One region of the Paenibacillus sp. FSL R10-2199 genome, then DNA from elsewhere that is predicted to be linked to it. Evidence: riboswitches for the same ligand, from Rfam matches in the RefSeq annotation. Region 1 holds a riboswitch; each other region holds the start of a gene.

Region 1 (3,622 bases):
TCTTTTCTTCAGAAATAACTTCTCGAGCGTAGCAATACACAGAAACAAAGTGATCCCAAGGGCGGACAGCAGCACAACAGCGGCAAACATCTCGGCACTTTGCAGATTGCCGGCCATTCTCCGGCTGAAATAACCAAGCCCCCGGCTGCCTCCAAGCCATTCGCCGATGGTAGCGCCAATGACGCAGTACACCACCGACAGCTTCAGTCCGGAGAAAAAGGACGGCAGGGCCAGCGGAACAGCAGCCTTGCGGAGAATCTGCCAGCGGTTCGCGCCAAGCGTCAACAACAGCTCGCGGTACTGCTCCGTATTCTTGCCCAGCCCATCGTAGATGCCGACAACCACCGGGAAGAAGGCGGTCAGGAACACTACGGCAACCTTGCTCCACAAGGTATAGCCGAACCACATGATAAACAGGGGAGAGAGGGCAACCAGCGGAATCGTCTGGCTGATAATCAGCAGCGGATACAGCGCTTTGGCCAGCGGCCTGAACAGATGCATGCCCGTTCCCAGCAGACTGCCGCAGAAGACGGACAGAGCGAAGCCTGTTAGTACCTCAAGCAGCGTTGCAGGCAGGTGAACGCCGAAGAGTAAATGCCTGTCTTCCATCAGAGCAATCCAGATGGCAGTGGGAGCCGGCAGGATGAACGGAGGAATCAGCCCCAGCCGGGACACCGTTTCCCAGACCGCAAGAATCAGCAGCACAAGCAGAATAGCCGGGCTGTACTCCCGCAGCAATCTTCTATAGAAGACGGTTGTCATACAGCTTCAGCTCCAAATCCTGCCGCAGGGCAACAAACTGCGGTTCGTAATTCTGACTATGATGTCTGGGGCGGGAAAGACCGGTGATGAACTCCTGCATACCGCCCCCGGCACTGCCGGTCATCAGATAGATGCGGTCACTAAGCAGAAGCGCTTCTTCAAGGTCATGGGTAATGAACAGCACAGTCTTGTCCAGTCCTGACCATAATTCCAGCAGCCAGCGGTGAAGCTCCCGCTTGGTTATGGCGTCCAGTGCCCCGAACGGCTCGTCCAGCAGGAGCAGCTCATTCCCGGCGGCAATGGTGCGGAGTACCGCAACCCGCTGGCGCATGCCGCCCGACAGCTCATGCGGATACGCAGCCCCCGTATCACCAAGACCGAACTGCTGCAGCATGCTGCGGATCTGAATAACGGCTTCCTCTTTGGAGCCGTTCCGCTTCAGTTCCCAGGGCAGCAGGCAATTGTCCAGTACGGTTCTCCAGGGCAGCAGGAGATCCCGCTGCGGCATATAGCCGACCTGGCCGAGCCGCTCCGAGGCGTTATTAGGCGGTTGCCCATGCAGGGCAACCTCGCCGCTGCCGGGTTCCAGCAGGCCGGCGATAATCTTGAACAGCGTACTTTTGCCGCAGCCGCTGGCACCCACGACGGAGATGAACTCGCCGCGGCGGACCTTCATGGAGATTCCGGAGAAGACCGGAGCCCTTGAAGCTGCGCCGAAAGAATAGGACAGGTTAGCGATGTTGATCATAGGATGGGGAAGCAAGCCTCCTTAGGGAAAAGTGTTTACGCTACGAAAACAAGAAAGACCCATCCATTTCCGGAGGAAATGAATGGGCCTGAAGGTACAGTCAGTTTGCAAAGACGCGGAACCGCTGATACATTCTGCTCCACTTCCCTCCGCTGGTATGATCCAGATCAGGTTCCAAGGGTCCGGAGCTTAAGCTCCGTCTCAGTCGGCCGACTCCCCTAGTGAAATAACAGGTGCTATTGAATTCGTAATTGCTACTTAATATACCATAATTTCCCCGGTTGTAAAGAGCCTGTGCTCAGCGCTTGGAGAGGCCGGTGATGAACAACGCAACAATTCCCCGCGAGATTTCCTCTTTGGAGGAGCCGTTCCGTTTCTGTTCATACAGGTAAAGATCGGGACTAAGTACAGAGATCAGCGCTGTGGCAGCGAAGCGGGGATCGATCCCGATAATCTCTCCATTCGCGGATGCGCGGTGCAGAAGTTCACCCATAATCACTCCGAGCCGCTGGAAAAAAGGATGTTCGAACTGGGTAAGCTGCTTCTTGCCGGTGAATTCGGATTTGATCATGTTCAAGAGCTCCGCATATTGCTCAATGAAACCAACGACCTGCTCAATGCTGCTCTGCAGATGCGCGAGGGCAGCCGTTTCACCAGCGCTGGCAGCAAGCTGCTGTTCCATCCCCGACAGAAACTGCTCGGTGCTGTCCAGCAGCAGGGCCGAACAGATTTCGCCCTTATCAGTGAAGCGGCGGTAGAGCGATCCCTGCCCTATACCAGCCCGTTTGGCGATGCCGTACATACTGACAGCTTCGAGGCCGCTCTCGGTGAACAGCTGGCGGGCCGCCTCGAGTATCCGCTGCATATAAGGATCTGCGGGTTCTTTTGCAGCGATGTCTGTGTTCACTGTGTTATCTTTGTTCTCTATGATCCCCGGAGCTGATGTTACAGGTTCAACTTCTGTCTCTGTTTTTTTCATGATGTCCCCTTTCATATAAAGTAAATCCTGCCCATAATACAACATTTCCCTCATTCGATCGGCCTAAATCCCAAATTGTTGTATAAAATGCATTATTTCAGCTTGTTCAAGCAGTTTAACAGAACTATTCTTGCATTTCATACAACAATCCATCCGGAAACCCGGCTATCCATGAATCAAAGCTGCAAAATATACAACATTTATGCCTACAGTGCGTCCTAAGAAATCTCTATTCTGCCGGTAAACGAATCAAGTGTGGGGAATTGGCGTATTCCGCTTGACACATCGGACAATTGTCCGTAGACTATGAAATGCGAACGCGGACAATTGTCCGTTCACTAATTATATAGACAAACCTGCCCGCAGGTCAACGTAGTTGAAGCGGACACTTCAGGAGGAGAAGGAGTATGGATCAGACCTTGAAGCAGGATGCCGATTTCCGGTTATCCGGCATTCTAGTTCCGCTGCTGGCGATTATTGCCGGCGTATTTATGGTCGTGCTGGATAGTACGGCAATGAATGTGGCATTGTCCAGACTGGTAGTGGATTTCAATACAGACCTGCATACGCTGCAGTGGGTCGTAACCGGGTATATGCTGGCGCAGGCTTCGGTCATTCCGCTGTCAGGCTGGCTGTCTGACCGGTTCGGGGCTAAGAACGTCTTTTTGACAGCTGTTATTGTGTTTACGATCGGCTCCATTCTGTGTGCAACGCCAAGCAGTGCAGAATGGCTGGTCGTTTTCCGGGTATTGCAGGGTCTTGGAGGGGGCTGTGTGCTCCCGGTCGGGATGGCTTATGTGTACAGACTGGCTCCGAAGAGTAAAGTCGGCGTTGTTATGGGGATTATGGGAATTCCCGTTTCCCGTGCTGTTCGCTCCGGCGATTGGTCCTGTATTGTCAGGCTGGCTGGTGGAATACCACTCCTGGCGCTGGATCTTCCTGATTAATATCCCCATCGGTATTATCTGTGTGCTGATCGGGCTGCGAAAGCTGCCGAATGCGGCGAAGAACACCGTTCCCGGCATGGATAAATTCGGAATGGTGCTCGGACCGCTGGCTTTTGCTTCACTCACTTACGGTGTAAGTCAGGGTGCGCAGAGCTGGACCTCGGACAAAACGCTAATCGGGTTATC
Region 2 (3,622 bases), on a different contig from region 1:
TCTGATCATTGATAACCTCAATCTTCACCCAGTCTCCCAGACCCGCTGACCTTGCCAGCCGGGCAATGCGTACCGCTTCCTCTGCGGTGCGCGCACCGGAGGTATTGGGCAGCAGCGTCATGTGGGAAGGAATATGGCTGATAATATTGTCCTTGCTCTCCGGATCTACCCGGCGCAGGGCAACCGTAATGACCTGTGAACCCGAGCGGGCGATCACTTCGGGAATAAGAGTGTTGCGGCTGTATTTTCCGGTCCCGATGAACAGTCTGCTCGTTAAAGTAACTCCTCCAATAATCAAAGGATCCTGCATCATATCGCCTCCTGTGATAAGTCGTTGCCTTTATTTTAATTGCTTATTGCATTCTTGCATCTGCCGCACGCACAGTTACCAGTTACCTAGCCTCCGCCGACAAAATGAACCAGCTCAACTCGGTCACCTTCATTCAGCAATGTATCTTCATAAACCTCTCTGCCGGCAAGCTCACCATTCAGCTCCACAATAACCAGCTTCCCGGTCCACTCAGGCCGGGCCAGAAGATCAGCCAGCGTCCGGCAGCTCTCTTCATACCTTCCTCTGCGTCCGTTAACGGTCAAATTCATTCCAGTTCACCTCCTTTGCCCGGTATGGGGAGTCATTCAGGACTTCAGCATACGCTGCGGCCTGAACGGATGATCTATAGGCCTGAGCGGCGCCAGCAGGGTCCATCGCTCCGCATATCCCGGACATTACGGCTATTCCGGCAGCCCCCTTCGACAGAACGATTCCGGTATTGCCCGGTGTGATGCCTCCGATAGCAATCAGCGGTATACTGCTGGAGCGGACGGCCACTTCCAGCTGCTCCAGGCCCCGTTCCTGCTGTCCGGGCTTGCAGACCGTGGGGAATACATGTCCATACAGACAAAAGTCCGCTCCCTGCTGTCCGGCGCGTGCCGCTTCCTCCGGGGAATGCACCGACCTGCCCAGCCGCAGGCCCGGGGCAATGCCGTGCGCCTTGGCAGGCGGCAGGCTGTGCCAAGCCAATTGGACGCCGGCTGCCCCTGCTGCCAGAGCCACATCAATCCGGTCATTAATGACCAGCTTAGAGGGAGGAACCCCTGCTTGGAGCAACCGCTCAGCGGCAGCCAGAAGCTCCTGTGCGGACAGGGCTTTTTCCCGGAGATGGATATAATCCACCGTGGTATGTACAGCAGCAGCCAGTCCGGCAAACTGCTCCTGATTCAGCCTCCCGTCCGAGATCAAATGGAGTTCTTTCAACACCTTCACCTTCCCTTCTATACGGCATTCCGGAAAATACAAAAAGACCGCCCCCTGTATCAGGAAGCAGTCCGGAATATAAGCAGGAATACCGGGTAAGCCGTTACCCCCGCTGCATTATTCATTCTCCACTTCCCTACGCTGGTATAAACCAGATCAGGTTCAAAGGGTCCGAACAGATATGTTCGTCTCAGCCTTGCGGCACCCCTAGTGATCGTTCATATTCTATTGTTCTTGCAGTTTGTATATTAGCATATTATTCCTGTAAGAGCTATTCTTTAATAGATTCAATCATTTGCTCCAAGCGGATGAAGCGGCAAAAAAGCCAGCCTTCCGGCTGACTTTTCATCTGTTGAACGTTTGATTCTTTAAACCAGTATAAACTGATCCGGCTTACATAGCAGTGCCAATGGTCAGCCGTTAACGATCTCGCCGCCGTTCACATGCATGACCTGACCGCTTACATAAGAGGAATCGTCAGAAGCCAGATACACATAGGCCGGTGCCAGCTCCTCGGGCTGTCCCGGACGCTTCATCGGCTGGGTGCCGCCGAATTCACTGACCTTCTTCGCGTCAAACGTAGACGGAATCAGCGGCGTCCAGATCGGGCCCGGTGCTACCGCATTCACGCGGATGCCTTTGTCTGCGAGATTCATCGACAGGGAGCGGGTGAAGCTGAGAATTGCTCCTTTGGTGGACGAATAGTCCAGCAGCTGCGGGCTGCCGCGGTACGCCGTGATAGACGTAGTGTTGATGATCGTGGAGCCTTTTTTGAGATGGGGCATCGCTGCCTTGGTCAGATAGAACATGGAGAATATATTCGTCCGGAACGTCCGCTCCAGCTGCTCGGCGGTAATGTCCTCAATCTTATCCTGCGGATGCTGCTCTGCCGCATTGTTGATCAGGATGTCCAGCTTGCCGAGTCCCTCAATGGTTTTATTAATCAGATCCTGGCAGAAGGCCTCGACCCCGATATCACCGGAGATCAGAATACACTTCCGACCCTCCTGCTCCACCTGGCGTTTGGTTTCTTCCGCATCTTCATGCTCATTCAGATAGGATATCACCACATCTGCGCCTTCTTTGGCAAAATGAACGGCAACCGCACGCCCGATTCCACTGTCCCCTCCGGTAATGAGTGCGGCCTTGCCCAGCAGCTTGCCTGCTGCCTTGTAAGCTGAGGTTTCAAACTCCGGAAGCGGGTTCATCTCGCTTTCAATTCCGGGCTGCTGGTCCTGTACCTGCGGAGGCAGGGTTTTGACGGGTTGTTTGCTGGTGTCTGGCATAATCCATTCTCCTTTCGCTGTACCGTTATACTGTTTTTACTAATCATGTTAGGTTGGCTAAAAGTCTGGTGTTTATGCATCATACTTGCCTAGCAAAAATCGCTTTACGTTATTTTACTTACCACATAGGGAAGCCGGCCAAACAGAAAATCTTCAGTCCAACGCGTTCCCCGGTCCATTATAGAGCCTGCAGAAGGAGAGTTATCCTCATGTCCAAAAAATCAAAAACCATCATCGTTGCCGTCAAAGGTGTCATCCTGTATCAAGGCAGAATCCTCCTCGTCAAGCGGGCTGCCGCCGATTCTGCAGGTGCCGGAAGCTGGGAATGTGCCGGAGGCAAAATCGAATTCGGTGAAAGTCTGGAGGCTGCACTGGAAAGAGAAATTCTCGAGGAAACCGGACTGGCGGTTACGACAGAACGTATCCTTTACGCGGTAACCCTGCTCACAGACCCTGCGAGACAGGTAGTGATTATCACCTATTTATGCCGCGCAGCCCGTGGCGAAATCCAGCTCTCGGAAGAGCATACCGATTACCGCTGGTGCACCGTGAGCGAAATGAACGCCCTGCTGTCACCGCAGATTATCGCTGACTTTCAGGAGCACGGCATTTTTGAGCTGGAAGGGTTGTTACGGTAAGTAATGAACGGTTTCTACAAGAATATTATATATATCCGGACATTTTTATATCCTATACTTTTTCTTGGAAGACAACCATCTTCACTGGAGGGTTCACTATCTGCAATGGGAAATGAAAATGAGATTATACGATTGACTAACGCGACGTTAATCGACGGAACGGGGCGCCAGCCGCTGCACAATGCAAGCATTGAAATTGTTAATGGCCGGTTCGGCATGGTTGCCGGGCAAGGGAGCAGCGGGCTGGAGCATGACTCAGTAACGGAGATAGATCTTGAGGGGATTGTGGTCCTGCCGGGATTTATTCATACCCATGCACACACCAGCTTCAAATTCATACAGAACGAGCCTCTTCACGGGTACCATAAGGAATATTTAGCCGCCTGTCTCTCAGAAGGAATAACCACGATCCGTGACGAGGGGATGACTACAGCCGCAACGCT
Region 3 (3,622 bases), 5.3 Mb from region 1:
CCAGGTGCTTCTCACGGCCGGTATTTCTCCGTCAGCTTGTCCATGCTGATGCCGCTGGGATTATGGGCGATCTTGATCTGGGAGATCACGCTCGGGCTGCCGGAGGCAATCAGTGCCTCATGCATCTGACGTACAACTTCCAGCAGCTCCGTGAGCTCGCCTTCCATGGTGGTATCAAGCGGATTCACCTGGTGTTTAACCCCCGACTTCTGAATTACCTCAATCGCAGTGTCCACGTAAGGGATCGAATCCTCATTGTTTGGAGCCTTGGGAATTACCTGAATGCTAAGCAGTGTATTAGCCATTTATTATTCATTCCTCTCATGTGAGTTAGTGTCATTACTATTCCAACCGGTGTTTATGGGCCTTCCGGCAAAAATTCATTCGTAAATGTACTTGCGGCATCGAGCGGTTTGTCCAGCAGCTTCAGGCCGTACATCCACTCGGCATAATTCTGCCAGATTTCTAGCTTCTGCTCACCCCAGCGGGCGGCATCGTCCTTGTATTTCGGGCTGAGCCATTTCTGGCTGGCCAGCACCAGCTCGGGATCAAGATCAGGCACGGCATCAGACAGGACCGTGGCCGCTTCTTCCGGATGGTCGATCGCGTATTGGTAACCTTTCGACGTAGCTTTGAGGAAAGCCTTCACCACTTCCGGATGCTCGGCGATTTCCTTCTCACTGGTGGTCAGCACCGGTGTGTAGTAATCCAGCTGCGGCGCATAATCCTTCAGGTACAGCATATCCAGCGGCTCGCCGCGCAGCTCGGCTTCGATCCCGGTCCAGGCGTAGAAGATCCAGGCAAAGTCGATATCGCGTTTCACCGCAGTGAAGAAGTCAGCTTCGCCGATATTCACCAATTTCACTTTGGAGACGTCTCCGCCATCGGGGTCCATGATGGCTTTCATAGCTGCTTTTTCCGCTGGAGAGCCCCAGCCTCCGTAGGTTTTGCCTTCGAAGTCTTTCGGCGTCTTAATGTTGCGGTCCTTCGGAGCGGCAAAGCCGGAGGTATTATGCTGAATGATAGCGGCGATGGAGACGAGCGGCACATCCTGCAGGCGGGCCAGGGTGAGCGCCTCCTGTGCACTGATGCCAAACTGGGCTTCACCGGAAGTAACCATGGTGTCAGATCCGGCAGCACCCGGCTGCACGATCTCCACGTCAAGACCTTCCTCCGCGTAATATCCCAGCTCCTTGGCGGTATACAGGCCGGTGTGATTCGTGTTCGGCGTCCAGTCCAGCGCAATCTTAACCGGGGTCAATTCTTTAGGCGCGTCGGTGGTACTGGCGGCTGCGGTTGCTTCAGGTGCAGCGGTGCTGTTCCCGGCGGCAGGTGTGCTGCCTCCGGCATTGCTGCCCGGGTTGACGTTCCCGTTGCCGCATCCGGCCATCACGAGCACAAGCATAGAGCTGAGCAGCAGCGGTAATACTTTTTTGACTCCCATTTCTCTTCTCTCTCCTTCCAGCAATCCCTAGTCTTCCAAAATTCAGAGTAACCCATACCAAAAAGCGCCCCGGAGACCGGGACGCCAGTTACTTGCGCAAGGTGAGTTCAACTTCAGGCCCATGAAGGGGCTCGGGGTTGAATGAAGATTCCTACGCTGGCATTATCCAGATCAGGTATAAGGGTCAGTATCTTGTGGGATACAATCTCAGCCGGCCAATTCCAGCACCCCTGGTTCTATGAAGTTCACGGGTATTGCTATGTTCTTACGGTGTATTATAGACGCCGCTCTTGCGGTTGTCCAGTCTCCCCGTCCTAATCTTCAAGCTTTAGCGGCAGAATCCAGGGGCCTTTGAGCAGGAATAGAGGCTCCGACATTCTAAAACGCAGCGTATCCGCGCCGGGCTCTGCATCCAGAAGAAGAGTCTTCAAGATTCTTGGGAATGTCTCGGTATCCTGCCAGCCGTATGAATATTTGTCCCCAGAACCCGGATAGCGGATGAAGAAATGCGTCAGTGACTTTGCCGCTCCCGGGTCAAATTTCACATCCACATCTACACTGACAGCCGTTTCGCTGCTGCGTTCAATGCGGGTGAATTCTACCGGGAAACCGGCAATTTCAGCGGTAATATGAAGGGGCGCACTCTCCCCGCTGGCGGGCAGCGGCAGAACGACCTCCCGGGAGAGTGCCTTTCGTTCCGCTATTTCGATGTAAGGGATGACGACCCTGTAAGACTGTTCTTCAGCTGATGCCAATTCCCGGAACGAGAACTCCGACGGGTAGACCATGGTTGAAGGAGGTTCAACCTTTGCTTTGACTCCCTCTGCATTCTCGACATACAGGCCATTCCAGGATACCAGCGGCTCCAATGAATAAGAATGGACGGCAGAGAACGAATCTGAAAGGGCCGGAACTAATTCAACGCGGACAAGTCCGTCATCCAGACGAACCGGAAAAGCCGTAATCCGCACATCCTGGTGCACATCGCTTGCGCCTAAATGCTGCAGATCATCGGCGGTCACCGGTGCTTGAAGCACCAGTGGCCCGACTGCTGCTGCATTGATATACAGAGTAACCGGTTCAGCGGTTTCAAGCTCCAAATTTCCGGGAAGTGCAGCACTGTAGCTTGCATACCAGTCTCCGGATGCAGAAGACCGCATATTGGAAGTAAAGGTATAACGGTCCCCTCCAATGTCTGCCTGAAATTCAGTAATGACGGGAGTCTGCTGTCCACGCAGCGTAATGGTCCCGCTGTTCTCCTGCAGAAGTACGGCATTGACTGTCAGCTTTCCCTTGCCTATGGAAGCAGTGTAGGGCTTCTCCAGAACATAAAGCTGACTGCCCGGGCTGCTCTCCAGAACCGTACCGAAGCCGGGCAGGAAGCTAAGGGCTTGCTTTAGACCTGCCTGGACGTCAGGGGAGAACGCCAGCAGGCCTGCGGCCATAAGGATCGCGGCCGCCGCCGCTCCAATAGCTGCCCGCCGCCGCGGCTTGCGGACAGCAGCAGGCAGTTCAGGCGCCGGTTCAGTCTGAATAAGGTCGAGGGTACGGCTCTTGATCCGCTCAAGCGAAGCAATCTCTTCTTTAGACCCGGGTACGGGGCTTGACTCAGGCTCCGACAGTAATCCGTCCAGTGCAAGTTCAGCCTCGCTGAATTCCAGAAGATCGAGCTGATCAAATATGCTTTTCTCGCCGCTGTTCATATCCTTTACCATGACCCGAGTTCCCCCTTTCCATCTTCGCCAGTCAGATGTATAGCCTGCTTCAGCATTGTCCGGCAGCGGTACAGACGGCTCTCGACAGCTTTTTTACTGAAGCCAAAGGCCGCAGCCAGTTCATCCAGACTCTCGTATAGGTAATACCTGCGCAGAAACAGGCTGCGGTCCGGTTCACGGAGCTGCCCGATATAGCGGAGCAATTCCCCCGTTGCCTCACGTTGTAGAAATTCCTGTTCGGTGTTGGTCCCGCTCTGCATGTTAAGTGCTGCTTCGTTCAGCGTCCTGCCAAGTCCCGGCTGCAATTTACGCCTCAGATCCAGCGCCTTGTATTTTGCGAGCAGGAATATCCAGGTGCGGAAGGAAGCGCGTGACGGGTCGTAACGTCCGATATTGTTCCAGGCCGCCAGAAACACATCGCTGACACATTCCTCGGCATCCTCTGCACTCCCGCAGCCGGCCA

The links. A riboswitch is a leader RNA that binds a small molecule or an ion and turns the genes downstream of it on or off. The one in region 1 is predicted to bind thiamine pyrophosphate.
Region 2: linked by a shared signal. The riboswitch ahead of NYE33_RS29285 (thiamine phosphate synthase) and the one ahead of NYE33_RS25290 (ABC transporter ATP-binding protein) in region 1 are both predicted to bind thiamine pyrophosphate.
Region 3: linked by a shared signal. The riboswitch ahead of NYE33_RS01950 (ABC transporter substrate-binding protein) and the one ahead of NYE33_RS25290 (ABC transporter ATP-binding protein) in region 1 are both predicted to bind thiamine pyrophosphate.

The regions. Positions count from the first base shown of each region.
Region 1 is NZ_JBBOBO010000001.1:5,763,029-5,766,650, reverse strand. Features, by position in the region: gene NYE33_RS25295 (ABC transporter permease) at 1-762, opposite strand, end outside; gene NYE33_RS25290 (ABC transporter ATP-binding protein) at 743-1,510, opposite strand; TPP riboswitch at 1,638-1,740, opposite strand; gene NYE33_RS25285 (TetR/AcrR family transcriptional regulator) at 1,809-2,489, opposite strand; gene NYE33_RS25280 (MFS transporter) at 2,897-3,436, shown strand; gene NYE33_RS25275 (DHA2 family efflux MFS transporter permease subunit) at 3,354-3,622, shown strand, end outside.
Region 2 is NZ_JBBOBO010000002.1:266,448-270,069, forward strand. Features, by position in the region: gene NYE33_RS29275 (thiazole synthase) at 1-310, opposite strand, end outside; gene thiS (sulfur carrier protein ThiS) at 397-600, opposite strand; gene NYE33_RS29285 (thiamine phosphate synthase) at 584-1,258, opposite strand; TPP riboswitch at 1,372-1,474, opposite strand; gene NYE33_RS29290 (SDR family oxidoreductase) at 1,669-2,541, opposite strand; gene NYE33_RS29295 (NUDIX hydrolase) at 2,751-3,179, shown strand; gene NYE33_RS29300 (amidohydrolase family protein) at 3,285-3,622, shown strand, end outside.
Region 3 is NZ_JBBOBO010000001.1:452,199-455,820, reverse strand. Features, by position in the region: gene NYE33_RS01960 (ABC transporter permease) at 1-15, opposite strand, end outside; gene NYE33_RS01955 (thiamine-binding protein) at 12-305, opposite strand; gene NYE33_RS01950 (ABC transporter substrate-binding protein) at 359-1,444, opposite strand; TPP riboswitch at 1,576-1,686, opposite strand; gene NYE33_RS01945 (hypothetical protein) at 1,759-3,159, opposite strand; gene NYE33_RS01940 (sigma-70 family RNA polymerase sigma factor) at 3,153-3,622, opposite strand, start outside.